Robiginitalea biformata HTCC2501: one gene and its partner. Each later gene encodes a partner of the first gene's protein in a complex. Links are inferred from orthologs where the notes say so. Each region holds a gene or a part of one and is shown on either strand. Other genes may lie near its edges. The genes, in order: groL and metK.

Region 1 (15,120 bases):
GGAATTCGAGGCCCGCTTCCGTGTAGCGGTATTGGCTGAGCAATCCCTCCCCCACCATCAGCAGGTGGTCCTCGAGCGGGATCACATCGTACGGATTCACATCGTCGAATACGGCCAGTTGCTGCAGGTCCGTCACGTTGGACTTGTCGTAGACTTTCAGGCCGGAGGCCCCGTCACAAATAAAAAGCTGCTCGCCCCGGATACCCAGGCCGTACGGCTCGTCCATCGGATAGCTGATGAGGAGCTCGGGGGTGTGGATATCGCTGATGTCCACAATAAACAAACCGCTTTCCGTGGCACCGCAGCCATTCCCGCCCCGCAGGGTTACAAAGGCGTAGTCCCCGTCCACCACCACCGGGTCGCAGGCCGTGCCGTGCTGGAATTCTGAGACGAAGGCCGGAGCTGCAGGGTTGGAAATATCGAAAATGTACATCCCGCGCATACTGCCCAGAAAGAGGTGGTCCCCCCGGTTAAAAATGGTCTCGATATCGAACCCTGCAAATACATCGTCCCCGGCCACCGGCGCTTCGAGGTTGGAAATATCGAATACATTAATGGTGTGGCTGTCCACGGCGTAAAGGAAGTCTTCAACGATCTTGAACCGCGCTAGGGAACCGCCCTGTCCGGTCCCGGAGGCATTGTCCGCGGCCGCTTCCAGGAAATCTACCTGCCCCCGGTTCCTGCCTTCGACCTCGGAAACCGACAGCCGCTCAGTCCGCATTTCCCAACCCACCAGGATCTCATCCTGGGCATTCCAACCGTCGTACTCCACGATGTCTGCCTCAAACGGCCAGGGCACGTGGTCCTGCAGGACGCCCTTTAACCGGGCCACCGGACGGATGTTGTCCGGGTTGGAAATGTCGAGCACCACCAGGTCCGAGAGGCTGTCGGCAAACAGGTAGTTGTCCCTGACGGCGATATCGACATTCCCGGGAATATTGATAAACCCGGTCTTCCGGGGGGCCAAGGGGTCCCGGTTGTCGATCAGGTGGACTCCCTTGAAGGGTTCGTTGACGAAGATCCGGTCGCCGAAGGCGTAGATTTTTCCGGAAACTGTCAGGGGTTGGGGCGGGAAGATGTCCACCGCCGCTTCGAACTGTTCCACGGACATCGTCAGCGGGGTGGCCACCAGGTAGTCGGCGAATTCGGAATCATTGTCTTTTTCACAGGAATTCAGCAGGAGGAAGCCTGCCAGGATCAGAAGGAGGCGGGAGGTTTTCATCGGGCAATTGGTTTAAAGGGCTGTTATCCCAAAGATACGCAGGGGCGTTTCAGGTTGCGTTTTTTTAGGAAATTTTAAACGCTGCCAAATTGTCATATTCCCAAGTTCCTAGTATCTTTGCTGCCCTTCCGGTGAGAAGGAAATTCAGATGCATGGAAAAGACAATAAATGAAGCGGAACAGGGAACGGCCCTGGAAATGCGGGGCAAGGATGGGAATGCCCGCAAACTGTATATCGAGAGTTACGGCTGCCAGATGAATTTTTCGGACAGCGAAATCGTCGCGTCCATCCTGGGCCAGGAAGGATTCAATACGACCAGCCGCCTGGAGGAAGCAGACCTGATCCTGGTCAATACCTGCTCCATCCGGGAAAAGGCCGAACAAACCGTCCGCAAGCGGCTCGTCCACTTCAACGGCCTGAAAAAGAGCAACCCCGGCGTCAAGGTGGGGGTGCTCGGCTGTATGGCCGAACGGCTGAAGAGCCAGTTCCTGGAGGAGGAAAAGATCGTGGACATGGTGGTGGGCCCGGATGCCTACAAGGACCTCCCCAACCTGGTGCGGGAAGTAGACAGCGGGCAGAACGCCGTAAATGTCATCCTCTCCAAAGAGGAAACCTATGCGGATGTATCGCCGGTCCGCCTGGGCAGCAACGGGGTTACCGCCTTTGTTTCCATCACCCGGGGGTGCGACAACATGTGCACGTTCTGCGTGGTCCCGTTTACTCGCGGCCGGGAACGCAGCCGGGATCCGCAATCCATCCTCCGGGAGGTCGGGGATTTGTGGGCCAATGGCTATAAGGAGGTGACCCTGTTGGGGCAGAACGTAGACAGTTACCTCTGGTACGGAGGGGGCCTCAAAAAGGATTTTGACAAGGCGAGCCCCATGCAGCAAGCCACAGCCGTGAATTTTGCCGGGTTGCTGGAGATGGCCGCCACGGCCTACCCGGGCATGCGGTTCCGCTTTTCGACATCGAACCCCCAGGATATGACCCTGGACGTCATTGAGACGATGGCCCGCTTCGACAATATCTGCAACTATATCCACCTGCCCGTGCAAAGCGGTAGCGACCGGATCCTGAAAGCCATGAACCGTTTGCATACCCGGGAGGAATATTTCGGGCTTATCGACAATATCCGGCGGCTCATCCCGGATTGCGGCATCAGCCAGGACATGATTGCCGGCTTCCCGACGGAAACGGAGGAAGACCACCAGCAGACCCTGTCCCTGATGGACTATGTAAAATACGACTTCGGCTTCATGTTTGCCTATTCGGAGCGGCCCGGAACGCTGGCAGCCCGGAAAATGGCGGACGACGTCCCCGATGCGGTGAAGAAACGGCGACTGCGGGAAATCATCGACAAGCAGCAGGCGCACAGCCTGGAGCGCAACCAGGCGCATATCGGCCGCGTGGAGGAAGTGCTTATCGAAGGCCCCTCCCGCAAATCGGATGCCCATTGGATGGGGCGGAATACCCAGAATACCGTGGTGGTTTTCCCGAAAGAAAACTACCGGGTGGGCGAATTCGTCAATGTGCGAATCGAGGATTGCACTTCGGCCACGCTCCTGGGTACGGCAACCGGTTATTCCAATATGAACTGAAATGGAGAACGTACAAGCCATCAAACAGCGTTTTGAGCTGATCGGCAACGATGTAAAGCTCAACCGGGCCCTGGAAAAAGCGATCCAGGTTGCCCCCACGGATATCTCCGTGCTGGTCACGGGCGAAAGCGGGGTGGGAAAGGAATCCATCCCCAAGATCATCCATTCGCTCTCCCACCGCAAGCACGCCAAGTATATTGCGGTAAACTGCGGGGCCATCCCCGAAGGCACCATAGACAGCGAACTCTTCGGGCACGAGAAAGGGGCGTTTACCGGGGCCACCCAGACCCGGAGCGGCTACTTTGAAGTGGCCGACGGGGGGACGATTTTCCTGGACGAGGTAGGCGAACTGCCGCTGACCACCCAGGTGCGGCTGCTGCGGGTGTTGGAGAACGGGGAATTCCTGAAAGTGGGGTCTTCCCGGGTCCAGACCACGGACGTGCGGATTGTGGCCGCGACCAATATGAATATGCGGGAAGCCATCGAAAAGGAAAAGTTCCGCGAAGACCTGTTCTACCGGCTGAGCACCGTGGAAATCCATATCCCCGCCCTGCGCGACCGCCGGAACGACATCCACCTGCTGTTCCGGAAATTCGCCTCGGATTTCGGGCAGAAATACAAGATGCCGACCATCCGCCTGGAAGACGACGCCGTGCCCGTACTGGAGAACTACCGCTGGCCGGGAAACATCCGGCAGCTCCGGAATATCGCCGAGCAGATTTCCGTTTTGGAGAAAGACCGCTCCGTGTCGGCGGAGACGCTCCGGTCCTACCTGCCCGAATCCGGCGGGAGCCGGCTTCCGGCCGTGGTGGAACAACGGCGGCGCGAAGGCGACTTCTCCAACGAGCGGGAAATCCTCTACAAGGTACTCTTTGACATGAAGTCGGACCTGAACGACCTGAAGAAGCTCACCCTGGAAATGCTCAAACACGACAACAGTGAAAAAGTCCAGGAAGAACAGGAACAACTGATCCGCAAGATTTACGGGTCCGAGGACGGGGAGATCCTGGATGAGGAAACCGCCGTGGCCATCCTGCCCCCTGCCGGCCAGGAACCCGAGCGCACACCCCCTGCCGCCCCACCCCAGGACAAGTACCATTTTGCGGAGGAAATCGAAGAGGAAGAAACCCTATCTTTACAGGAAAAGGAAATCGAACTGATCGCAAAATCCCTGGAGCGGAACAAAGGCAAGCGCAAAGCCGCGGCTGCCGAACTGGGGATTTCCGAGCGGACCCTCTACCGCAAGATCAAGCAATACGACCTCTAGCATGAAGCGGATGAAGCAATTTGGCCTGGCCCTCCTGGCCCTGGTACTTTTGGGTTGCGGGGCCTACTCCTTTACCGGGGGGGACGTCGGCGAAGCGGAGACTTTTCAGGTGAACTATTTCCAGAATTACGCCACCCAGAGCCCCGGGTCGGTTTTCCACCCGGGCCTCGACCGGGACTACACGCTTTCCCTCCAGGACCTGATCCTCAACCAGACCAACCTGGACCTGGTAGGCTCCAATGCCGATTTGGTTTACGAGGGGGAAATCGTCGAGTACCGCGTGCAGCCCATGTCTGCCACTGCGGAGCAACGCGCTGCCCAAAACCGGCTGACGATGACCGTCAACGTGCGCTTTTTCAACCGAACCAAAGACAACGTGGACTTTGAACAGCGGTTTTCCTTCTTCTACGATTACCCGGCTGCCACCCAGCTGGCCAGCATCCGGGACGCCGCCCACCAGGAGATCTTTGAGCGGATCAACCAGGACATATTCACCCGATCCCTCGCTAACTGGTAGGAGATGCAAGTACCCGATTTCACATACCTGCTGCAGCAACCCGGGAAATTAAAAACCCCCGTCCAGACCCGGCAGCTCGAAGAAGTCCTGAAAACCTACCCCTGGTTCCAGGCGGCCCGGGCCCTCCACCTCAAGGGGCTGCGGAACCTCAACAGCTACAAATACAACCAGGCCCTGAAAGTCACGGCTGCCTGTACGGCCGACCGGGAAGTACTCTTCGATTTCATCACTTCCGAAGCCTTCCTGCAAAATGAAATTGCGGATGCGATTTCGGGCAAGACTTCCCTGTCGGATCGGGAAATCGAATCCGAGGAGGTGGCCCCTGAACCCGGAAGGGATGCCGGGATGGTGGACGAGGGGGAAGACGGGGCACTACCCCGGTCCACCGCGGAAGCCGAACAAATCCTCGACCCGAAACTCTTCCGCTCCAAAGACCCGGAGGTAGACAGGGAACTGGAGGCCGATCGGGTAGCGGCCCGTGAAAAACTGGGGATGGGCCGCCCCCTGGACTTTCACAAGGGAGAGCGCTATTCCTTCTCGGAGTGGCTGCAGATCACCAGCCTGGGGCCCGGCAAGCGCAAAGAGCCAACTACCCCCGCTGCAGGGGATGAGGACGCAGCGTCCAAAGCCCCGGGGGGTGACGCCGCGTCGCCGGCGAATCCCGACCCGAAACCGGCTGAAGACGCGTCGCGGAAACAGAAATTCGACCGGATAGACCGCTTTATCCGGGACAACCCGAAAATCGTCCCGCAGGCAGCCGCCGAAGCGGAAAAAGTAAACATTTCCCAGTCCGTTAAAATCGACAAGGAAGAGCTGATGACCGAGACCCTGGCCCGGGTTTACCTGGAACAGGGAAAGCACAAAAAAGCGATACAGGCCTACCGGATCTTAAGTTTGAAATATCCGGAAAAAAGTGGTTTCTTTGCGGACCAAATTAAAGCGGTGGAAAAACTGCGGAAAGATAAACCCAAGAAATAATGAGCACATTTTCCATATTCCTGGTCCTGATCATTATCGTCTGCCTGCTGCTGATGCTGGTGATCATGGTACAGAACCCGAAAGGCGGGGGCCTCTCCTCCTCCTTTGGCGGTGGCGGGAACCAGGTGGTTGGCGGGGTCAAGAAAACCGGCGACTTCCTGGACAAGAGTACCTGGACGCTGGCGACGGTCCTGATCGTCCTGATCCTGCTCTCCAATGTGACCCTGAAAACCAATTTCCAGGAGGCCGAATCGAGACTCCTGCAGGAAGACGGCATTGAAGCTGTACCCGAGGGGGACCTGGAGTCCATCCCCGAAGCGCCGGCCGGCGAACCTGCCAGCCCGCTCGATACGCTACAGTAAAAACACACCCGAAACTATGGGAAATGCCAGTTTGTATGACAAGCTGGCATTTTTCATTTCACAAACTGTCAGTTTTTGCCGCATGGCACAATTTCTGCCCTGTGGAAGGGCGAAACTTAAAATCTAAAAAATCGATCAATATGGCTAAAGTAAACATCAAACCACTGGCGGACCGGGTCCTTGTAGCACCCATGGAAGCCGAAACCAAGACGGCCTCGGGGATCATTATCCCGGACACGGCAAAGGAAAAACCGCAGAAAGGCAAAGTCGTTGCGGTAGGCCCGGGCACCAAGGACGAAAAAATGACCGTTTCGGTGGGCGACACCGTATTGTACGGCAAGTACTCCGGCACCGAGCTGAAATTCGACGGGGCCGACTACCTCATGATGCGCGAGAGCGATATTTTAGCAATCATATAAATTAAACACCACGGCCGGCCGGCCCGCGGGGCCGACTCCGGCTGAATCCAAAAATCAACATTCGCATTATGGCAAAAGACATAACTTTTGATATTGAAGCAAGGGACGGGCTGAAGCGCGGGGTAGACGCCCTGGCCAACGCCGTTAAAGTAACCCTCGGGCCAAAAGGCCGGAACGTAATCATCAGCAAATCCTTCGGGGCCCCGGTGGTCACCAAGGACGGGGTTACCGTAGCTAAGGAAATCGAACTGGAAGATGCCCTGGAGAACATGGGTGCCCAGATGGTCAAGGAGGTTGCCTCCAAAACCAATGACCTGGCAGGCGACGGAACCACTACTGCCACTGTCCTGGCACAATCCATCGTCAAGGAAGGCCTCAAGAACGTGGCAGCCGGCGCCAACCCCATGGACCTCAAGCGCGGTATTGACAAGGCCGTAGAGGCAATCGTCGAGAACCTTGCCAAGCAAGCCAAAAAAGTAGGCGACTCCAGCGAAAAGATCAAGCAGGTAGCCGCCATTTCCTCCAACAACGACGAGACGATCGGGGAACTGATCGCCGAGGCGTTCAACAAAGTTGGCAAGGAAGGGGTGATTACCGTTGAGGAGGCCAAAGGAACCGACACGTATGTGGACGTGGTAGAGGGAATGCAATTCGACCGCGGATACCTCTCCCCGTATTTCGTAACGGACTCCGAGAAGATGATCTCCGAGCTGGACAACCCGTACATCCTGCTCTTTGACAAGAAGATTTCCACCATGAAGGACCTGCTGCCCGTGCTGGAACCGGTAGCACAGTCCGGAAAGCCCCTGCTGATCATCGCAGAGGATGTGGATGGGGAAGCCCTGGCCACCCTGGTGGTCAACAAACTGCGCGGCAGCCTGAAGATCGCCGCTGTGAAGGCTCCCGGATTCGGCGACCGCCGCAAAGCCATGCTGGAAGATATCGCCATATTGACGGGCGGAACCGTAATCTCTGAGGAGCGCGGCTTCACCCTTGAAAACGCCAGCCTGGATATGCTCGGCACCTGCGAAAAGGTCTCCATTGACAAGGACAATACGACGATTGTCAACGGTTCCGGTTCTGCCAAGGACATCAAGGCCCGTGTCAACCAGATCAAATCGCAGATCGAGACCACTACCTCGGACTACGACCGCGAGAAACTGCAGGAACGCCTGGCCAAACTGGCCGGCGGGGTGGCCGTCCTCTACGTAGGGGCCGCTTCCGAAGTGGAGATGAAAGAGAAGAAGGACCGTGTGGACGACGCGTTGCACGCCACCCGTGCCGCCGTTGAGGAAGGCATTGTCGCCGGTGGGGGCGTTGCCCTGGTACGCGCCTTTTCGGTACTGTCCAAGGTGAAAACCGAAAACGCCGACGAAGCCACCGGGCTGCAGATTGTCGCCCGGGCCATCGAGTCCCCGCTTCGCACCATCGTGGAAAACGCCGGGGGCGAAGGCTCCGTGGTAGTTGCCAAGGTACACGAGGGGAAAGGAGACTTTGGCTACGACGCCAAGAGCGAGAAATACGTGGAAATGATGAAGGCCGGGATCATCGATCCCAAGAAGGTGACGCGTATTGCCCTGGAAAATGCCGCATCGGTTGCAGGCATGATCCTGACCACCGAATGCGCCCTGACGGACATCAAGGAGGACGCCCCTGCCGGACCGCCCATGGGCGGAGGCGGCGGCATGCCCGGCATGATGTAACCCGTTTCCGACTGAAACCATTCCCCTTTGGGAATTCACAAAAACCGGCAGCCCGATCTGCCGGTTTTTTTATACCCGATTTTGTAACTTGTCGGCCTTTAATCAGCAAGCCCAATGAACGAATCCCTATTGCAAGATGCCCTGGAAATCCTCCGGGATACAAATCAACCCCCGATAGCCCGTTTGCAAGGAGTCTGCGACCTGCTGCAGGACCGCGTCCCGCACTACGACTGGGTGGGCTTCTACTTCCGGAACGGGGACCGGCCCGAACTGAAACTGGGCCCCTATGCAGGGGACCCTACGGACCATACGATCATCCCTTTTGGCAAGGGGATTTGCGGGCAGGTAGCCCTGAGCAACGAAAATTTCGTGGTGCCGGACGTCGGCGCCCAGGACAACTATATCGCCTGCAGCATCCATGTTAAGGCGGAAATCGTCGTGCCCATCTTTGTGGACGGGGAAAATATCGGGCAGATCGATATCGATTCCCACACCCCGGACCCCTTTGGCCCGGAAGACGAAAAATTCCTGGAAACGATCTGTGCGGAAGTATCCAAGATCCTGTGAGGCCTTCGCTGGCCCCGGAGGCTTGCGCATTCTTTAAAACTTTCCCGGTTTTGTTGATAAACCGGCCGGCATGTTCAAGGCAAAGAACGTACTTTTGCTCACCTAAACCCTTATAATCCAGCACAGATGAGTACTTCCCGAAAAGCGGCTTCGGCCCTGGTCTCGGTTTTTCACAAGGACGGGCTCGAACCCGTGGTCCGCAAATTGCACGAACTCGGCATCGCCCTGTATTCCACGGGCGGCACTGAGGCATTTATCCGGAAACTGGGCATCCCCGTTACGGCTGTAGAAGATGTCACAGGCTACCCCTCCATCCTCGGCGGCCGGGTTAAAACGCTCCACCCGAAAGTCTTCGGAGGCATCCTCGGCAGGCGCGAACTCGAATCGGACAGGGAGCAACTGGAACAGTATGAGATTCCCCGGATGGACATCGTGATCGTGGACCTCTATCCATTCGAAAAAACAGTTGCCGACGGGGGCTCCCGCCAGGAGATCATCGAAAAAATCGACATCGGGGGCATCTCGCTCATCCGGGCGGCCGCCAAAAACTACAAAGACGTTCTCTGCGTGTCGGCCATGTCCGATTACGCCCCCCTGCTGGAGGTGCTCGAGGAAGGCAGCGGAACCACTACCCTGGAACAACGGCAGGCCTTTGCAGCCAACGCGTTTCAGGTTTCTTCCCATTACGATACGGCCATCTTCAATTACTTCAACCGGGAGGCGGGGAAGCAATCCCTGAAAATCAGCGTCCCGGAAGGGCGCGTTTTGCGCTATGGGGAAAACCCGCACCAACAGGGCATTTTTTACGGGGATTTCGAGGCCCTCTTTGACCAGCTGCACGGCAAGGCACTCTCCTACAACAACCTCCTGGATATCGATGCAGCGGTGAACCTGATGGAGGAATTCCGGGAAGACGACCCCACCTTTGCGATCCTGAAACACAACAACGCCTGCGGCCTGGCCACCCGGGACACGCTCAGCGATGCCTACCGGGATGCCCTGGCAGGCGACCCCGTATCCGCCTTCGGGGGCATCCTCATCTGCAACCGCCCGATGGATGCCGACACGGCCACCCAGGTCCACGAACTCTTCTGCGAAGTGGTCATCGCCCCCGCGTTTGATGCGGATGCCCTGGCCATCCTGAAAGGGAAGAAAAACCGGATCCTCCTGGTTCAGAAACCCCTGCCGCTGCCTGAAGGCCAGGTCCGCACCTGCCTGAACGGCATCCTCTACCAGGAGAAAGATTCCAAAACCGACCAGGCCGAAGACCTGGACTACGTAACCGGGAAACGCCCCACCTCCTCCGAGCTGGACGATTTGCTTTTTGCATCCCGCATCTGCAAGCATACGAAGTCCAATACAATTGTCCTGGCAAAAAACCGGCAACTCTGCGCCAGCGGAACCGGCCAGACTTCCCGCGTGGACGCCCTGAACCAGGCCATCCACAAGGCTGGCAGCTTTGGCTTTGACCTCCAGGGGGCCGTGATGGCCAGCGATGCCTTCTTCCCGTTCCCGGATTGTGTGGAAATTGCCGGGAAGGCCGGGGTAACTGCCGTGATCCAGCCGGGGGGCTCAATCAAGGACCAGTTGAGTATCGATTATTGCAACGAAAATGGAATTGCGATGGTAATGACCGGCACGCGTCATTTTAAGCATTAATTTTACTACTTTTATCGATAAAATTTGCCCGTTCGACGGGAAACCAAACAGCTAGCCAATGGGTTTTTTTGATTTCTTGACCGAGGAAATAGCCATTGACCTCGGTACCGCCAACACCCTGATCATACACGACGACAAGGTGGTGGTGGACAGCCCCTCCATCGTGGCCCGGGACCGGATTTCCGGGAAAATCATCGCAGTGGGCCGAGAGGCGAACATGATGCAGGGGAAAACCCATGAGAACATCAAGACCATCCGGCCGCTCAAGGACGGGGTTATCGCCGATTTTGACGCCTCGGAGAAGATGATCAATATGTTCATCAAGAACATCCCGGCCCTGAAGAAGAAATGGTTCCCGCCTGCCCTGCGCATGGTTATCTGTATCCCGTCGGGGATTACCGAAGTGGAGATGCGCGCCGTCAAAGAATCCGCCGAGCGGGTCAACGGCAAGGAGGTCTACCTGATCCATGAGCCCATGGCGGCTGCCATCGGGATCGGACTGGATATCATGCAGCCCAAGGGGAACATGATCGTCGACATCGGAGGGGGGACCACCGAAATTGCCGTGATTGCCCTCGGGGGGATCGTCTGCGACAAATCGGTTAAAATTGCCGGGGACGTCTTTACCAACGACATTATCTATTACATGCGGACGCAGCACAACCTCTATGTGGGGGAGAGCACGGCCGAGAACATTAAAATCCAAATCGGGTCGGCTACGGAAGACCTGCAGTCGCCCCCGGACGAGATGTCCGTACAGGGCCGCGACCTGCTGACCGGGAAACCCAAACAGGTGTCGATTTCCTACCGGGAAATCGCCAAGGCGCTCGACAAGTCGATCCTGCGTGTGGAAGACGCCGTGATGGAAACCCTGTCGCAAACCCCGCCCGAGCTGGCGGCGGATATCTACAACACCGGGATCTACCTGGCAGGTGGCGGTTCGATGCTCCGCGGGCTCGACCGGCGGCTTTCCCAGAAAACGGACCTGCCGGTCTACATTGCTGAGGACCCGCTCCGCGCCGTGGTCCGGGGCACCGGGATCGCCCTGAAAAACCTGGAGCGCTACAAGAGCATCCTCATCAAATAAAACGGGCCGGGGCCGGGCCCCGGCAGTTCAATAAAGCAGCATGCAGCGGATAATCAATTTCATCCTCCGGAACCGATCCTCCCTGCTTTACCTGTTCCTGCTGGCTGTAGCCCTTTTGCTAACCGTTCAAAACAACGCCCTGCACCGTTCCCGATACTTCAACTCGGCCAACTGGCTCACCGGGTCGGTTTACAATGCCTCCAACTCCGTGACGGATTACTTTGGGCTGGAGCAGGAGAACGACAAGCTCCTGGAGGAGAACCGCAGGTTGCGCATGCTGTTGTTCAATTCCGAAACCCGGGATTCCATGGAATTGGATACTGCCGAATTACACTATCAGGTGATGACTGCCTCCATCATCAAAAACAGCTATTCCGAGGCGAACAACTACATCACCATCGACAAGGGGCGCTCGGACAGCGTCTCCCAGGACATGGGGGTGATCACCTCCCGGGGCATCCTCGGGATTGTGGAAAAAGCCAGCAGGAACTACGCCTCGGTGCAGAGTATCCTCAACGCCAAATCGAATATCAACGCCAAGATCGCCGGGACGGATTACTTTGGCTCGCTGACCTGGGACGGCCGGGATTACCAACTCGTGCAACTCGAGGACATCCCCCGTTTGGTGCCGCTTCGCGAAGGGGATACGATTGTCACCGGGGCCATGTCGAGTATCTTCCCGGAAAACATCCCGATCGGCACCATCGAGGCATTCTCCCTGACCGAATCGCAGAGCTTTTACCAGATTGACGTCCGGCTGTTCAACGACATGACCAACCTGAAACAAGTCTACCTGATCCGCAACCGGGATCGGGATGAAATCCTCCAACTGGAATCCGACGTGGCCAATGACTTATAACTACCTGCTTACCGGTATCCGATTCATTGCGCTGGTCCTGGTCCAGGTACTGGTCTTTAACCGCATGAACCTCTTCGGGTATGTCAATCCGATGGTCTATGTCCTGTTCCTCTACTGGTACCCCGTCCGGGAAAACCGCACCACGCTCGTACTGGCCGCCTTCCTGCTGGGCTTTGCGGTAGACCTGTTCTCGGACACCATGGCCCTGCATACGATTGCCGCCCTGACAACGGCCTTCCTCCGATATCCGCTCATGCGGTTTGTTTTCGGGGTCAACATGGAATTCCAGAATTTCCGCCTTTCCAACTCCACCCGGGTACAACAATTCACGTTTTTAGCGTTATTGGTAGTGGTACACCACCTGGTATTCTTTGCGTTCGAAATTTTTAGTTTGTCGAATTTGCTGTTAATTTTGAAACGGGTGGTTCTCACGGGGCTCAGCACGTTCGTGTTCTCGGTGTTGCTGGCAACTTTGTTTGCCATCCGAAGGGAGTGATCCGAAACCTCGCTGCCACCCGCAATAGATACTAATTAATAACCGCATCCGCCGAAGATGAAGAAGCTGGTTCTGTCTTCCATCATTATCCTGATCGGGCTGACTTTTATCGGCAGGCTGTCCTATTTGCAGCTTTTCCGTTTTTCCCCGGACCAGATCCTGGAAGACCCGGCCATCAAGGTGGTATACGACTACCCGGAACGGGGCTACATCTACGACCGGAACGGCGAGCTTTTGGTGGCCAACCAGCCCGCGTATGACGTGATGGTGATCCCCCGGGAGGTGGAGCCCCTGGATACCCTGGAATTCTGCTCCCTGCTGGGAATCGACCGGGATCGGTTTGTCTCCCAGCTGGAAAAGGCCCGGGTGTACTCTCCCCGCCTGCCCTCGGTAATGGTGCCCCAGTTGTCTAAGGAGGACTATGCCGGGCTGCAGGAAAAGATGCGGAAATACAAGGGGTTCTACATCGAGAAGCGCTCCCTGAGGGACTATCGGACAAAGGCTGCGGCCAATGTACTCGGGTATATCAGCGAGGTCAACGAATGGGACCTGCAAAAGAACCCGTATTACGAACAGGGCGAACTCACGGGGCGGACCGGCATCGAGAAACAATACGAGGAAATCCTGCGCGGCCGTAAAGGCGTAAAAGTCATCCAGAAAGACCGGTTTAACCGGGAGATCGGCCCTTACAAGGACGGGGCGCTGGATACGCTGCCCCAGCCTGGTACGGAAATCCGCATTACCCTGGACAAGCAGTTGCAGGAATACGGGGAACGCCTGATGAACGGCAAGCGGGGCGGCATCGTCGCCATCGAACCCGCCACGGGCGAAGTCCTGGCCCTGATTTCCGGGCCTACCTACGACCCCGCCCTGTTGGTGGGACGGGAGCGCTCCAAGAATTACAGCGCCCTGCATTACGACACCATCTCCAAGCCTACCTGGGACCGGGCCATCCTGGCGCAACCCTCGCCCGGGTCGCCGTTTAAGACCCTCAATGCGCTGGTCGCCTTGCAGGAAGGGGTGATTTCCCCGGAAACCACCTTCCGGTGCTACAACGGCTTTTACGTGGGAAACAAGTTGCGGGGGTGCCACTGCGGGGGTGGCCTGCGGACGATGAATAGCGGCATCTACAAATCCTGCAACGCCTATTTTGCGGGGACCTTCCGGAAATTCTACGACAATTTCGAAACCACGGATGCCGCCATGGACGTCTGGGAGAAGCATATGAGGAGCTTCGGCCTCGGGGACTTTTTGGGGTACGACCTCCCCACCGGGGCGAGGGGACGGATTCCCAACAAGGAATACTACGACCGGGTGTACGGGGACGGAAGGTGGAGTTCCACCTATATCATTTCCAACTCCATCGGGCAGGGCGAGGTAGCTGCCACGCCCATCCAACTGGCCAACATGACCGCGGCCATTGCGAATCGCGGCTGGTTTTACACGCCCCATCTGATCAAGGAAGTGGGGGGGCAGTCCATCGATATCCCGAAATTCACCGAAAAACATTACACGACAATCGACCCCCAGCATTTTGAACCGGTGATCCGGGGGATGGCAGACGTCTACGAAAAAGGCACGGCCAAATGGCTGAGAATCCCGGGGGTGGACATTGCCGGGAAAACCGGGACTGTAGAGAACTACACAAAAATAGACGGGGTGCGGACCCAGCTCACCGACCACTCCATTTTCGTCGCCTTTGCCCCGGTGGACAATCCAAAAATTGCCCTGGCTGTCTACATTGAACACGGGTACTACGGGGCGCGCTATGCCGGCCACATCGCCTCCCTGCTGATCGAAAAATACCTCAAGGGCGAAATCAGCCGGACGGACCTGGAAAAACGGATGCTCGAGAAGACGCTGGAGCACGAATACGCCAAGCCGTACAGCGGGGAGGAATTTGAGATCAACGAATATGTCTGGTAGCGGGGCCCTCCGGAGGGTAGACTGGCTGACGGTGTTCCTGTTCCTGCTCCTGGTGGCCATCGGCTGGGTGAACATCTATTCCAGCACATTTAACGAAACCGAGAGCTCGATTTTCGATATGGGCCAGTTGTACGGCAAGCAAATGGTCTTTATCCTCCTCTCCCTGGGAATCATCCCCGTTATCATGGCCCTGGAGGCCAGTTTTTACGAACGGTTCTCCAGCGTATTCTATGTGGTCTCCCTGGTACTGCTCCTGGGCCTGTTCGTGTTTGGAAAAACCATTGCCGGCGCCACCTCCTGGTACAACCTGGGCTTCTTCAACCTGCAGCCTTCCGAACTCGCCAAGGCCGCCACCGCCCTGGCCCTGGCCAAATACCTGAGCGATATCCAGACGGACATCAAGCAGCGCAGGCACCAGTTGTTTGCCCTGTTGATCATCGCCATCCCGGCCCTGCTGATT
Region 2 (15,169 bases), 2.2 Mb from region 1 along the record:
GATCCCGGTAGAATAGGTGTCGGAAACATCGGCAATGCGGTGCAGTTGCCGCGCAGTCACTTTTCCGTAGGGAAGTTTGATCCGTACCATCTGCACCCCGGGTTGCCGTTGGCCGTAAACGCCGCGGGCCAGCCGGAGGCTTCGGAACTTCTCCTCATTGAGCTCGCCCTCGCGGAACTGCCGGATCTTCCGTTCCAGTTCAACAATATCCTTCTCAACCACCGGGTTCTCCAATTCTGTGCGAAAGCTTTTCATATATCTATTATTCCTATGGATTTTATAGTTTATTAGACGCATTCTTTCCGGGCAGGAACGAACAGGCAAAATCAGGTGTGCAGGCCGCACTCCCGATTCTCGAGCACCTTGGTCGGGTCAAAATACGTATGCTCGTTCGGCAGGTCTCGGGATGCCAGGTAGACGTCCAGCTGCGAGTCGTTCCAGTAATAGAACGGGCTTACCTTGAGGATCCCGTCCTTGCTCAGGCTCAGGATATCCAGGGTGTCCCGGTGTGCCGTCTGCCCCTTCCTCAGGTTCGTGAACCACACGTCCGGGCGGTGTTCCGACATGGCGCGCCGGAAGGGTTCCAACTTCACCTGTTCGGTAAACAATTCGTGGCGGGGGTCCTCGATATCGGGGATACCCATAATGGCATCCCGATGGGCCGCCGTCTGTTTGGGAACGTAGAGCCGGATATCGAGTTGGAGTTTGACAATGAGTTCTTCGGCATGCCGGTAGGTTTGCGGGGTATTGTAGCCCGTGTCGCACCAAATTACCGGAACGCGTCGGTCGATGTCCGTTACGGCATGCAGGATGGCGACCTCATACGGCCTGAAATTCGTGGTGAGTACCGGCCGTTTTGCCCGGTCCAGGGCCCAGGAAATAATTTCTTCCGGCGGAATGCCTTTCAGTTGCTGGTTCAGGTGTCGGACCTGAGATTCGGAGATAACCATAGTATTAAATCTATTGACTTACTAGACTATTTGATTTCAAAACTACACTTCTTTTCCAAACCTCAACGTTAAAATTTGATAAAATGTATGATTACCCTATAGTTTTAATAGATTTTTAAAATTTTCGGGGGGATGTTGCCAAATTGACAACCCCGGGCATAGCGACTCCCCGGGTCTACACAAAATCGGCCAGCGTATGGTTCCGGTATACGGCCAGGGCGCTGTCGCGCACCATGAGCATCAGCTTATGGACCGAGCAGGCAGATTCGTCCGGGCAATCATCGCAGGGTTCATAAAAATTCAGGCTGACGCAGGGTACCATGGCGATGGGTCCTTCCAGTACCCGCATGACGCTGGTCATCCGGATTTCACCCGGGTCCTTAATCAGGTAGTAGCCTCCGCCCTTCCCCTTTTTGGACCCCAGGAATCCGTTTTTGCGAAGCGTCAGGAGGATGCTTTCGAGGAACTTCTGGGAAATATTCTCGTGCCGGGCGATTTCGGCAATCTGAACGGGTTCCCTGTCTTTCTGCGCAGCCAGGTAGGTGAGCGCCTTGAGCCCGTATTTCGTTTTCTTGGATAGCATAGTACCAAGATAGGCAAAATAGACCTACTTCCCCTATTTTACGGCATCCAGGGCCTGCCCCAGGTCGGCGCAGATATCATCCGGGTGTTCCAGGCCCACGGATATTCGCACCATCCCGTCGGTTATCCCGGATTCCAGGCGGTCTTCCGGGCTCAGTTTGCTGTGGGTGGTGGAAGCCGGGTGGGTGACGATGCTGCGGGTATCCCCCAGGTTGGCGGATAGCGAAAGCAGTTCGATCTGGTCAAAGAATGTCCTACCGCCATCGACGCCCCCCTGCACCTCAAAGGCGACTACGCACCCCCCTGCTTTCATTTGCTTCTTGGCCAGTTCATATTGCGGGTGGGTCTTTAGAAAAGGGTATTTCACCCAGTTCACCTTGGGGTGGGACGAGAGGAACTCGGCGATTTTCAGCGCATTCTCGCAATGGCGGTCTACCCGTACCGCAAGGGTTTCCATGCTCTTGGACAGGAGCCAGGCATTGAACGGTGAGAGCGCCGGGCCGGTAATCCGGGAAAACCTGTATACCCGGTCTATCAGTTCCCTGCTGCCCACGGTAATCCCCGCCAGCACACGCCCCTGACCGTCCATGAGCTTGGTTCCGGAATGAATGACCAGGTCGGCCCCGAACCGGATGGGCTGCTGGAGGTACGGCGTGGCAAAACAATTGTCGATGACAAGCAGCAGGTTGTGCTTACGGGCCAGTTGCCCGAGGGCCTCCAGGTCCAGCACATCCACTCCGGGATTCGTAGGCGATTCCGCATAGAGGATCCGCGTTTCCGGGCGGATGAGCGCCTCGGCCTCCTCCAGACGGTCGTAGCGGAAGTAGGAATGGCTGATATTCCACTTGGGGAAAACCTGCGTAAACAGCGTGTGGGTAGACCCGAAAACGGAACGGGAAGACACTACGTGGTCGCCGCTGTTGAGCAAGGCGGCAAAGGTGGAAAATACCGCGGCCATCCCGGACGCAAAGGCAAAACCGTCTTCGGCCCCTTCCATCTTGCAAACTTTCTCAATCCATTCGGAGGTATTCGGGTTTGAGTAGCGGGAGTAAATGGTCCGCTCCTTTTCCTCGGCAAAAGACGCCCGCATATCTTCGGCGTCCTCAAATACAAAGCTGGAAGACAGGTAAAGCGGTGCGGAGTGTTCGAGGAACTCCGTCCGGTTGATCTGCGTACGGATGGCTTCCGTCTCTGGCTGATGTCTCTTTTTCATGACCTGGTGTTCTTTTGGTTTCATGGCGGGGCTCCCGCGCCGCTGTGTTTTTTAATCTGCAAATCCCTTCTCGGCAATGCGAAGAATGTCCCCGAAAACGCCCCGGGCGGTAACGGCTGCACCGGCACCCGCCCCCTGGATCACCAGGGGTCGTTTCCCGTAGGATTCCGTGTAAATCTCTATCAGGGAATCCGCATCCTTTACCTGGCCGAGCGGGCTGTCGGCGGGCACGGATACCAGCTTCACTTCCAGGTTGCCCTTGTCCTGCTGCAAGTCGCCGGACAGGTCGCCCACATAGCGAAGTACATGGCCCGCCTCCTGCCGGTCGCGGATGGCCCCGAAGTGATCATCGAGTTGGGACAGGGATTCCAGGAATTCCTCCCGGGTCCCGCCCCGCAGTTCTTTGGGAATCAGGTTTTCGATGGATACATCCCCGAATTCGTTCTGCAGGTCGAGTTCGCGGGCGAGGATAAGGAGTTTGCGCCCCACATCGTTGCCCGAGAGGTCTTCCCGGGGGTCCGGCTCGGTAAATCCTTTGTCCAAAGCTGCCTGAACGCAGGCAGAAAACGAGGTTCCTCCCCGGGAAAAGGTATTAAAAATATAACTGAGCGACCCGGAAAACACCCCGCGGATACGCGTAATGTTCTCCCCGGACAGATGCAGGAGCTGTATGGTGTCGATCAGCGGCAGGCCGGCCCCGACATTTGTTTCGTACAGGTACTGCTTCTGATGGGATTCGAGTTCCTCCCTCAGGAGGCTGTAGAAATCGTATCCCAGCGTATTGGCGACCTTGTTGGAGGAAACCAGGTCGAACCCGTTCTCCACAAAATCGAAATACCGGGCCACAAAATCCTCGCTGGCCGTATTGTCCACGGCAACCAGGTTCTCCAGGTGGTGCGACCGGGCGTAGTCGAACAGCTCCGTAAGCTGGTAACCCTCCGGGGCGCTGGACAAGCGGGAACTCCAGTCCGCTCCCACGCCTGCCTCGTCGAGCAACAGCCGGGTGGAGTTGGCCACCGCAAAGACATTCAGGCGGATGCCTTTGCGCGCCTCGATCTTGTCTGCCGAGGCGAGGAGCTGGTGCATCAGCGTGCTGCCAACCGTCCCCACGCCGAACACCGCCAGGTTGATCTTCTTGCTGATCCCGAAAATCTGTCCGTGCATCACGTTCAGCGCCTTGAGCGTATCGGCTTTGCGGACCACCAGGCTGACGTTCTTGCCGGTCACTGTATTGTTGAACAACAAGGGGATCACCTGGTTGCGGATCAGCGCGTTATACGGTTTGTGGAAGGTGCTCAGGTCCTGCCCCACGATAGAAATGACCGAGACGTCCGAAGTCATGTGGATCCGGGTGATGTCCTGGTTGCGAAAATCCTCCTCGAACTCCGCTTCGAGCGCTGCCTTGGCGCGCTGCGCCGCATCCGCCCGTACCACCAGACCGATACCCCGTTCCGAGGAACCCTGGGAGATAATCCCCACATTGATCCCGCTCTGTCCGAGCGCCTTGAAAATCCGGGCATCCACGCCGACCTTGCCGAGCAGCCCCCGTCCCTCCAGGTGGATCAGGGCCTCGTGCTCGATGACCGAAAGGGAGCGGATACCGTCCCGGCTGGACCGGGCGCTGATCAGCGTACCCTCCCCGTCCCCGTCAAAGGTATTTAGGATGCGCAACGGGATATTCTTCTCCAGGAGCGGAATAATGGTTTTGGCATGGAGGATCGTCGCCCCGAAATTGGCCAGTTCGTTGGCCTCCGAATAGGAAAGCTGTTCGATGCGCCGGGCGCCGGGGACCAGGTCCGGGTTCGCCGTGTAGATGCCGTTGACATGGGTGTAATTCTGCAATTCGGCAGCGTTCAGGTAGTTGGCCAGCAGGGAAGCCGTGTAATTGCTCCCATTGCGGCCCAGCGTGGTGGTCTCCCCCAGGGCGTTGGATGCGATGAACCCCGTGACGACGGCCACGGTGTCTGCCTGGAGCCCGGAGAAAAAGCGGTTGACGTTTTCCCGGGATACTTCGTCCAGTACCTGGGCGTTCCCGAAGCCCGAGTCCGTACGGATCAGCTCACGCGCATCTACGAGTACGGCGTTCAGGCCCCTGCCGATCAACAGCTTGGTTATCAGCCGGGCAGACAGCAACTCTCCCTGGGCCAGGACCTGGTCTTTGATCTTCGGGCTGTAATCGCCCAGCAGGCGTACCCCTTCCAGCAGCCTCGCAATCGCTTCAAAGGAATCCCCCAGACCGACATTGGAGAACGTGTGCCGCTGATAGTTTTCGAAACGGCTGAAAGCCTCGCTGTAATCCTTCCCGTCCGCGGCCAGTTCCAGCAGTTCTTCGAGCTGGTCCGTGGCCTTTTCCCGTGCGGACAACACCACCGCTACGCGTTCCTTTTCCGCTACGCGTGCCGAAATGATATCCAGGACGCGGTCAATGCCCTCGCCGTTGGCCAGGGATTTCCCGCCGAACTTCAGCACCTTCAGGGGACGCTGTCCGGTGCCACCGAAAACGTCCTGCAGCAGCTGTTCCATCTGGTCGAATTCTATCAGGAAGGCATCGTGCCCGTGCACGGAATGGATTTCCCCGTAGGTGACATTGGAATTGACCTGGGCGAGCTGTTTATAGGTCTCCTTGTTTTCGGCAGCCGTAAAAAACAAATCGGAATCCACCCCGATGATATGGATATGCGTGGCGCTTTGCTGGAGCCGCTGGAAGGCCTCTTCCCCGCCCCTTGTAATATCGATGGTCTTCAGGAGCTGGTTGGTGAGCTTGTAAGCCGCCAGCTGAAAACGTTCCTGCAGCTTCTTGCCGTGGTGGAGCAGCCAGCTTTCGACGTTGAACAACCGGGACTCCTCGTTTGTACTCCGGCGAAAACGCTGCTTAAACGACTCGGGGGTCCGGTAACAGAGCATGGCGTGCATCCGCGCATCGTGTACGGGTTGGGAGGAATTTACCAGGAATTGCTCCTGTATCTGGCAATTGGCGATGAGCCAGTCTGTCGACTTCCAGTCGGAAGCCACCGGGATCAGGTGGGTTGCCAAATCCGGGCGCAGAGCTGCCATCTCCCAGGCAATCCCGCCCCCCAGGGAGCCGCCAATCAGGGCAAAGAGCTTGTGGATGCCGAGGTATTCCAGACCCAGGAGGAAGATGCGCGCAATGTCCCCGGCGATAAAATCCTTGTAATTCTCTATCAGGAAACCGTCATAGCCGTTTCCGGGAACATTAAAACAGAGTACCGTGTAAGTCTCCGTGTCGATGCACTTGCCCGGGCCCACCAGGGACGTCCACCAGCCGTCCGGCCCGGCGACGTTGGAATTTCCCGTGAGGGCGTGGTTTACCAGCACAACGGGGGCCGTGTGGAGTTTCCTCCCGAAGAGCTGGTACGACAGCTCGATCTGCTGGGTAACGCCTTTTTCGGTGGTAAAGGCGTTTAACTGGATATGTTGCAATGGCGATGCTTCCATGGTTTTATTTGAAGGCCGTTCCGTCCGGGGCGTCCGTTGGGCACCCATCCGGAATACGGATTGCTTTAAATGTCGGCGTTAAAAAGAAAATGGAAGCGGGGCAGCGCCCGGTTGTTATCTGCCCCGCACCGCGGCAGCCAGCTGGCCCCGATCCCGGTCCGGGTTAGAATGTAGCACCTTCTTCGATTGTGCGAAGGGTTGCCAAGGCTTCACTGGGTCTAGTCCCTCCACCTTTCTTGATAACGAGTCAGTATATATGTGAACGTCTCGGCAAATATAGGGATGCCATAAGGGAAATTCCCAATTTCGGGCCGAATAATTTAATAGGCAAAGCTTTTTGTCCCAGCCCGATGCCTTTGGCCCGGGCCAACACCACCGGCTACAGGCCAAAGGCTTCCCTGACCGCGTCCACGGCGTCCAGCTTCTCCCAGGTAAAGAGTTCCACCTCCTTGGTCACCCGCCCGTTGTACGGGGATTCAAACACCTTGGTAACCACGCGGGGTTCTTTGCCCATGTGTCCGTAGGCGGCGGTCTCCAGGTAGATGGGGTTTCGCAGCTTCAGCCTTTCCTCAATGGCAAAGGGCCGCATATCGAACAGTTCGGCAACTTTCGCCCCGATCTGCCCGTCGGTGAGATTAACCCTGGAGGTGCCGTAGGTCGTTACGTTGATGGAGGTTGGCTCCACCACCCCAATGGCATAGCTCACCTGTACGAGGATCTCGTCGGCCACCCCGGCTGCCACCAGGTTTTTGGCCGCATGGCGGGCAGCATAAGCCGCACTTCGGTCTACCTTGCTCGGGTCCTTGCCGCTGAAGGCACCGCCTCCGTGGGCACCTTTGCCCCCGTAGGTATCCACGATGATCTTACGGCCCGTGAGGCCCGTATCCCCGTGGGGTCCGCCGATAACAAATTTACCCGTCGGGTTGATATGGTATTTGATCCGCTCGTCGAACAGGCCCCGCAACCGTTCTGGCAGGCCGGCCACTACCCGGGGAATCAGTATTTGCAGCAGGTCCTTCTTGATCCGGGCCAGCATTGCGGCGTCGTCCGGGTCAAACGGGTCGTGCTGGGTGGAGATGACAATCGTATCGATACGCTGCGGCTGGTCGTCATCGGAGTATTCGATGGTTACCTGTGCCTTGGCGTCCGGGCGCAGATACGGAATCGCATCGGATTCCCGGCGAAGCGCGGCGAGCTCCTGAAGGATCCGGTTGGCGATGTCCAGCGCCAGGGGCATATAATTGTCGGTCTCCCGGGTGGCATACCCGAACATCATGCCCTGGTCCCCGGCACCCTGAAGTTTTTTATCCCCCCGGTCCACCCCCTGGTTGATTTCCTGGGATTGCTCGTGGATAAGGGAAATCACCCCGCAGGAATCCCCGCTGAACTGGTAGGCGCCTTTGGTATAGCCGATGTCGTTGATCACCTCCCGGGTAATCTGTTGCAGGTCTACGTAGGTATGGCTCCTGACCTCTCCGGCCAGGACCACCTGCCCGGTGGTCACCAGGGTTTCGCAGGCAACCTTGCTCTCGGCGTCAAAGGCGAGGAAATTATCGAGGAGCGCATCGCTGATCTGGTCGGCGACCTTATCGGGATGTCCCTCGCTTACGGATTCGGATGTGAATAAATACGGCATGTGCGCGTTTTTAATGCGAGACAGCCGACGGATCGCGGGGATGCAAAAAGCGCATTGACTGTCGCCCTGAGAGCGGAGCAAACTGCTTTAGCATTTTTGGTGGTCCGGCTCAATTCCGGATCAGAGGTTGCAATCAGTCAAATCTGTCCTCTGGAAAACAATGGCGCAAAGGTAATGAATTGGCCGGAATCTGAAACCCGGCGGGAGCGGGTTTTTAGCACCCCGAATTCGCGTCCCCATCCTTTCAGGGTCCGGCGATACTTCGTATATTGTGTGCCCTTTTCAGACGTTACCAACCGAAAGAACAAACGTATGCATATTGCGGTTGCCGGCAACATCGGCGCAGGGAAAACCACCCTAACCAAATTGCTTTCCAAACACTATCAGTGGGATGCGCATTTTGAAGATGTGGTGGACAACCCCTACCTGGATGATTTTTACACCCAGATGGAGCGGTGGAGTTTCAACCTGCAAATCTACTTCCTCAACAGCCGGTACCGGCAAATTCTGCGAATCCGCGAAAGCGGGAAGGACGTCATCCAGGACCGGACCATCTACGAGGACGCCCATATTTTTGCCCCGAACCTGCATGCGATGGGGCTGATGACCAACCGGGATTTCCAGAATTACACGAGTTTATTCGAACTGATGGAAACCCTGGTGATGCCGCCGGACCTGATGATCTACCTGCGCAGTTCCATCCCGAACCTGGTCAACCAGATCCACAACCGGGGGCGGGAATACGAAAATTCCATTTCCATCGACTACCTCAGCCGGCTCAACGAACGCTACGAGGCCTGGGTACACAGCTATGAAAAAGGCAAGTTGCTGATTATCGATGTCGACAAACTGAACTTTGTGGACAACCCGGAACACCTCGGGGAGGTCATCAACCGCATCGATGCGGAAATCCACGGGTTGTTCTAGTTCCGCCCCCCCCCCCGACGAGCCCGGATCTGCCCGCAGGCCCTTTCACAAGGCGTAACTACGCGTTGGTCGTTCCGCAAGACGGGACTTGCCGCCGGGCGTTTTGCAAGACGTAACTTCCCGCTGGCCGCGCTGCTTGCCGGGGTACATTTTCTAAATAATGCCGATCGACTCCCCATGGCGGATCACCTCCTCGGACTGGTCCACCAGTAATATGGGAATATGCGTGTTTTCGGCAATCAGGTCCCGGACGCGCTGCATCCTTTTGGTGTGCCGCACACTGCGCAGGTAGATGGCCAGTACCCGCCCCGGAAACTGCCGGGCAATGGCCAGGTAGATATCCGCATCCCGCTCCCCGCTGTCCCCTATCAGGATAAACGGCATGTCCGGGTAGGTTTTAAAAATATTCTCGATCTCGTGCCGCTTCTGGGGCACGTCCTGTTTCTTCCGCTTCCAGAAACTGGCCATACTCCGCAAGAGGATGGGACCTTTTGGAAATCGGTTATTGCTGAGGAAGAATTCCAGGTAGCGATACAGGTTCCAGGGGCTGTGGCTTACATAAAAAACGGGATTCGCACTCTGGCCGTCGCGACCCCGGTGCAGCCGGTGGTAGAGTTCCGGGGCTCCCTTTAGCGGCAGGCGCCTTTCCACCCCTTTGAATAGCGTATTGGCAATAACCTGCCACTTCAGGTAGGACGTTACCCCGGTGTGCAGGATCGTGTCGTCGATGTCGGTGATCACCCCGTATTGGGCGCCCACGGCTGGGATCATCAGCGCCCCGGGAAACCGGTTTTCCCCCAGGACCGGGCGGGAGAGCTTTTCGGTGCGGAACGAAATCTCAAAGTGTACCCAGCCCTCCCGGTTCACCAGTTTTCCGAGTCCGTCTACCTGCTCGTCCAGCAGATAATACCCGTCGGAACCCGTTTCCACCTCAAAGCAGCGGTCGTCGGGGAGCCGGATGGTCAATGGCGTATGCCGGATTTCATCGGTCTCAAAGCGTTTCCAGCTGTTCAGCAGGAGTTTGACGATCCCCTTCTGAGCCAGGTCGATGGTCTCATCCTCCAGTGCCCGTCCGCGGATATACAGGCGGTTTTTCGTGCCGTAGCTTTGGAAAGCCACGATCTGCAGCGGGTCTTTCCTCCCCAGCCAACCCATATCAGAGATGCCAGTTTTGCGGCCAGAGCCAGATAATCAGCAGGCCGGCCCCTATCCCCAACCCAAAGGAGATACCGATCCAACGCCCCAGCTTCCGGGTACCCAGCACGGCCGCCATGGCCCCCTTGAAAGCCAGGTTGGAGAGGGATGCCAGCAAAATGAGTTTCCAGCCCGTGGAGATTTCCAGGCGATCCTGCCGCATAAGCTGCGAAAGGGAGAGCGTAATGGCGTCCACGTCCGTGAGCCCGCTAATGACCGCCAGGCCGTACAGGGCTTCGTTCCCGTACTCCTGCTTGATAAATGCCACTGCCAACAGGATCAGGCCGTAGAGCAGGCCAAATATCAGGGCGCTTTTGAACTGGGCCGGATTTTTAGGTTCCGGGACGGACTCCACGGAATCGTCCCGGTTCATGCGCAGGTAAATCCAGACGCAGATTCCGACGAGCACCAGGAATTCGGCCAGTAATGGGAGGATCATTGCGGGCAGGTGTTGCGGGATAACCACCCCCACTTCCACCAGCACTCGGATCACGGCAACCGCGGAAGCGGCCACGATGACAAAAGCCGCCATGATGTGTACCGCGCCGGATTCCTTGGTTTTCCGGGCATAACTCACCGTAGTGGCCGTACTGCTGATCAGCCCCCCCAGGATGCCCCCGGAGATGGTGCCTGCCCTGGCACCCATGAATTTGTAGATAAAATATCCCACCACACTGATGCCCACAATCAGGGTAACCATCAGCCAAATGCTGCGCGGGTTGAGCACATCCAGGGGGCCGAAGGTTTCGTTGGGCAACAACGGCAGGATGACCAGGGAAATCCCCGCAAATGTCATGATGGCCGCCAGGTCTTTTTCCTGCAGGTCTTCGATAAAGTCGTGGAGTTTGTCCTTGAGGTAGAGCAGAATTGCCAAGGCACCCCCGGTAACCACCGCGATCATCCGTTCGCCCATGACCAGGTAGGCCCCGATGGCAAACATCAGCAGGGCGGCCACCTCCGTGGTCTGCCCGATGTCCGGGGTGTCCGAGCGGCCGTTCTTGATCACGTTCGCGGTAATCAGCAACCCCCCGAGCACCAGGCCGAATGCCGGCATGATCAGCGGACTGTCATACACCCGGCTGAGCATTCCGGACAGCACCCCGAGCATGGCAATCAATGTAAAAGTACGCACCCCGGCCATCTTTGAGTCGGCGTGCTGCCGCTGCAAGCCGGTGAGCATCCCCAGTCCGAATGCAATGCCCAGGTTGATCAGGTCTTCGTACTCCATGGCCCATGAAGATAGCACAGCTGGCCTTGACGGGCAAACGCGATCCGGATTATTCGGGGCCTGCCACAAAAAAACCCCGGCTTGCGGCCGGGGTTCGTTCTTCAGGTAAAGGGTTTAAGACCCAGGAGGTCATTTTATTCCTCCACCACCTTTTTCACTTTTTTCACGTCTTTTTGGACTTCAACTGAAGCTTCAGCCTCGGTGTAGTTTTCCAGGCTGACTTTTACATCTTCCTCCGTCCCGGTGAAAGTCACCTCCTCAACAGTCTTTTCCCCGTCTACACTGGTGGTGGTAGTCACGTAGGCCGTAACGGTGCCGTCCTCATTCTCATCCATCTGCACCTGCAGTTGCTTCTGGACTTCGCTGCCTTCCGAATAAGCCGCCAGACCGTCCGAGGACAGCGCGATACTCGGGGCGATAACCAGCGCCACCACAGAGATCAGCTTCAACAGGATGTTCAGGGAGGGTCCCGAGGTATCCTTGAACGGATCCCCGACGGTATCCCCAACCACGGCTGCCTTGTGGGCATCCGTGCCTTTGCGGCCCTGCTCTTCGATCATCTTTTTGGCATTGTCCCAGGCACCCCCGGCATTGGATTGGAAGATGGCCATCAATACGCCTGCGGAAGTAACCCCTGCAAGCAGGCCTCCGAGCATTTCCGCACCCCCGATAAAGCCAATCGCGACAGGTACAGCAATGGCCAGCAGCCCGGGAAGTACCATCTCTTTAATAGAGGCCTTGGTAGAAATTTCCACGCATTTCTCGTATTCCGCCTTCCCGTCGGCTTCGTCAAATATCTTCCGGTCGGCCGCAGAGGCCTTGGAGATATCCGCATCGTACTTGCGCATGACGGCAAGGGCGGCCTTCAACTCGGGGATATCCCGGAACTGCCGGCGGACCTCTTCGATCATCGACATGGCGGCACGCCCCACGGCATTCATCGACAGGGCCGAGAACACAAAGGGCAGCATGGCGCCCACCAGGAGACCTGCCATGATATCCGGCTGGGAAACGTCGATCGCGGTGACTTTTGCCGTTTTCATGAACGCGGCAAAAAGGGCCAGGGCCGTAAGGGCGGCAGAGGCAATCGCAAATCCTTTTCCAATGGCAGCTGTGGTATTCCCCACGGCGTCCAGTTTGTCGGTGCGCTCCCGCACTTCCCCGGGCAGTTCAGCCATTTCGGCAATCCCCCCGGCATTATCGGAAATCGGGCCATATGCGTCAACGGCCAACTGGATCCCGGTGTTCGCCAGCATCCCAACGGCTGCGATGGCAATCCCGTAAAGCCCGGCAAAGTAGTGGGATACCAGGATTGCGGCAGCGATCAGTAAAATCGGGATAGCCGTGGACATCATCCCCACGCCCAGGCCGGCGATGATATTCGTGGCGGACCCGGTCTCGGACTGCCGCACGATGGCGTTCACCGGCTTGGTCCCGGTTCCCGTGTAGTATTCGGTGACCTTCCCGACCAGCAAACCGGCCACCAGGCCGGCGATTGTCGCCAAAAAGACGCCCATGGAAGTAAACTCCCGACCGCCTTCAGTCCATGTTTCCGGAAGCATGGCGCCAATCAGGAAATAGGAAACCACCAGCATCAGGGCTGCCGATCCGAATTCCCCGATGTTCAGGGCCTTGTGCGGGGAACCGCCGTCCTTCACACGGACAAAGAAGGTCCCGATAATGGACATGACGATTCCGGCACCGGCCAGTGCCAGCGGCAGGTAAACGGCCCCCAGGCCGTTAAATGCCCCCTGGAACTCCGGGAGGACCACAAAAGAAGCCCCCAGTACCATGGTACCGATGATGGAGCCCACATAGGACTCGAACAGGTCGGCCCCCATCCCGGCAACGTCCCCCACGTTATCGCCCACGTTGTCGGCGATGGTAGCGGGGTTCAGCGGGTGGTCTTCCGGGATGCCGGCTTCCACCTTCCCGACCAGGTCGGCCCCCACATCGGCGGCCTTGGTGTAGATACCCCCGCCCACACGGGCAAACAGGGCAATGGAAGAAGCCCCGAGGGAGAATCCTGAGAGGACGTTAAGGACCTCATCGATCCCCCAACCCTGGGCACTGTAGATCATAAACAAACCGCTCAGGCCCAGTACGCCGAGCCCGACGACACCCATCCCCATGACGGATCCGCCTGCAAAAGCTACTTCCAGGGCTTTCCCAAGGGAGGTCCGGGCGGCATGCGTGGTGCGTACATTCGCCTTGGTGGCAACCTTCATCCCGATAAACCCGGCAAGGGCGGAGCAAATGGCCCCGACGATAAAGGACACGGCAACCATGCCGTTGGAACCGGCTTCATTCTGCCCCTTAAAGAATAGCAGAACCGCCACGGCAGCGACAAAAATCGAAAGGATTTTGTACTCCGCCTTCAGGAATGACATGGCCCCGTCGGCAATATTTTTGGCAATCCGGGCCATTTTGGCATCCCCTTCTTCCTGCTTGGATACCCAGGCGTTCTTCACCAGGACAAAGAGCAGCCCCAGGACGCCGAAGGCTGGTAAGAATTTCACGATTTGTTCCATAATGTAGTCAGTATAGTTTCGTTAATGTAATCTGAAAGTGTTGCACTTTTTTTAACATTTTAAGCGCGAGCAAATGTAGTAAAATACCGGACAATAAAAAAAGCCCTTAACCATGCGGGATTAAGGGCTTTGCGGTGCGCAGGGCCGTCGGTCAGATCATGAATTTCCGGATGGTTTTGTATTCGCTGTCCTCATAGCGCCGGACGCAACTGCGGTAGATTTCCCGGGCTTCTTCCGCATTGCCCCAGCCACCGGTATCCACTTTCTTCTCCTCGAGATCCTTGTAAACCTGGAAAAAATGCTCGATTTCCTTCAGCCGGTGGGGATTCAAATCGCTGATATCCCCCTTCAGGCTCCAGATCGGGTCGTTCAGGGGCACGCAGATCAGCTTCTCGTCCGGCCCTTTTTCGTCCGTCATGTGGAACACCCCGATAGGGCGCACCTTCATGACCACCATCGGGTAGGCGGGTTCCGTGGTCAGCACCAATACATCCAGGGGGTCCTGGTCCAGCGCCAGCGTCTCGGGCACAAACCCGTAATCCCCGGGGTACATCATGGAAGAAAAAAGCGTGCGGTCAAAGCGGATTTTGTTCAGGGTAAAATCGTATTCGTACTTATTCCGGCTCCCTTTGGGGATTTCGATCAGTACGTCAAAAGTAACCTCATCATTGTTTGTCATAGGCAGAGATTGTAGGCGGTGGCGGCTCCCGCACCGGCGGTTGGCACCACCCGGTTATCCGGGATTCGCCCCGGGCTGCAAAACTACGAAAAAACAGCCGTTTGCCGTCCGGAAATCAGAAATGGAAGCCAAAGGCGCCGGTAACGCTGAAAGCCCGGGCATCCGGATTATCCAGGTAGTTCCCCCGGAAATTGAAATCGATCCGGAAGATCTTGAAGATGTTGCCCACCCCCACGCTGTACTCCCAGTAGATGGAGTCATCCGGGGCCTGCAGGGGGATATTGGCCGGGCTGTTGAGGAGCTGGTTGGCCTCGGAAAGCTGCCCCCAGACCCCGCGGAGCCCGACAATTTCCCGCAGGTTCCAGTCGCGCAGCAGCGGGATGCGCGAAAACAGTCGGCCGTTGAAGTTGTGCTCCAGGTGGAGGGAAGCGTAAGTGTCCGTAACGAATTCGTAAAAATCCAGGTTCGGGAAGGTATTGTAGATGGAAAACAGCGTCTGGTTCCCGGGTACCACGTTGAGCATCACCAGGGGGACCTCCCCAAAGGTCTTCCCGACCTCCACGGTGCTCAACAACCTCCCCATGCCGCCCACCTGCCAGGGCTGGGAATAGGAGAATTGCACCTTGCGGTAGTCGAAATCGCTTTCCAAAAATCCCTGCAACCCCTGGGTATAATGCAGCAAAAGCGTGCTGTAGGTGTCGTTCACATCCCGACGTTCCACGCCGTAGCCAATGGTTTCCTTCCCCGGGGTGTAGATGAGCGTGGTGGTCAGG

What was found.
Region 2: the proteins of groL (region 1) and metK are in contact, whole or in part, in a cryo-EM structure (PDB 8P4O), measured with the Escherichia coli proteins. The link is inferred for Robiginitalea biformata HTCC2501 from one-to-one orthologs.

What each region holds. Positions count from the first base shown.
Region 1 is NC_013222.1:1,243,156-1,258,275, reverse strand. Bases 5,883-8,748 are described here. They hold groL (chaperonin GroEL), read left to right. Parts: upstream 5,883-6,431; coding sequence 6,432-8,066; downstream 8,067-8,748. Other genes in these bases: RB2501_RS05520 (GAF domain-containing protein), read left to right, coding at 8,181-8,633; RB2501_RS05530 (co-chaperone GroES), read left to right, coding at 6,085-6,363; secG (preprotein translocase subunit SecG), read left to right, coding at 5,883-5,944. Also shown: RB2501_RS05560 (LVIVD repeat-containing protein), read right to left, coding at 1-1,222; tRNA (N6-isopentenyl adenosine(37)-C2)-methylthiotransferase MiaB, read left to right, coding at 1,375-2,820; RB2501_RS05550 (sigma 54-interacting transcriptional regulator), read left to right, coding at 2,822-4,087; RB2501_RS05545 (LptE family protein), read left to right, coding at 4,089-4,604; RB2501_RS05540 (hypothetical protein), read left to right, coding at 4,608-5,582; more of secG, read left to right, coding at 5,582-5,882; purH (bifunctional phosphoribosylaminoimidazolecarboxamide formyltransferase/IMP cyclohydrolase), read left to right, coding at 8,760-10,292; RB2501_RS05510 (rod shape-determining protein), read left to right, coding at 10,351-11,379; rod shape-determining protein MreC, read left to right, coding at 11,420-12,238; RB2501_RS05500 (hypothetical protein), read left to right, coding at 12,228-12,734; RB2501_RS05495 (peptidoglycan D,D-transpeptidase FtsI family protein), read left to right, coding at 12,792-14,660; rod shape-determining protein RodA, read left to right, coding at 14,650-15,120.
Region 2 is NC_013222.1:3,490,509-3,505,677, forward strand. What follows is about bases 5,710-8,624. They hold metK (methionine adenosyltransferase), read right to left. Parts: upstream 7,838-8,624; coding sequence 6,581-7,837; downstream 5,710-6,580. Other genes in these bases: thrA (bifunctional aspartate kinase/homoserine dehydrogenase I), read right to left, coding at 5,710-6,201; RB2501_RS15515 (deoxynucleoside kinase), read left to right, coding at 8,150-8,624. In the rest of the region: RB2501_RS15485 (HEPN domain-containing protein), read right to left, coding at 1-255; RB2501_RS15490 (phosphoadenosine phosphosulfate reductase domain-containing protein), read right to left, coding at 327-950; RB2501_RS15495 (RrF2 family transcriptional regulator), read right to left, coding at 1,126-1,533; RB2501_RS15500 (trans-sulfuration enzyme family protein), read right to left, coding at 1,567-2,745; more of thrA, read right to left, coding at 2,797-5,709; more of RB2501_RS15515, read left to right, coding at 8,625-8,764; RB2501_RS15520 (App1 family protein), read right to left, coding at 8,918-9,919; RB2501_RS15525 (MgtC/SapB family protein), read right to left, coding at 9,921-11,186; RB2501_RS15530 (sodium-translocating pyrophosphatase), read right to left, coding at 11,321-13,717; RB2501_RS15535 (inorganic diphosphatase), read right to left, coding at 13,869-14,396; RB2501_RS15540 (DUF5686 and carboxypeptidase-like regulatory domain-containing protein), read right to left, coding at 14,512-15,169. UniProt on the Escherichia coli protein: Catalyzes the formation of S-adenosylmethionine (AdoMet) from methionine and ATP.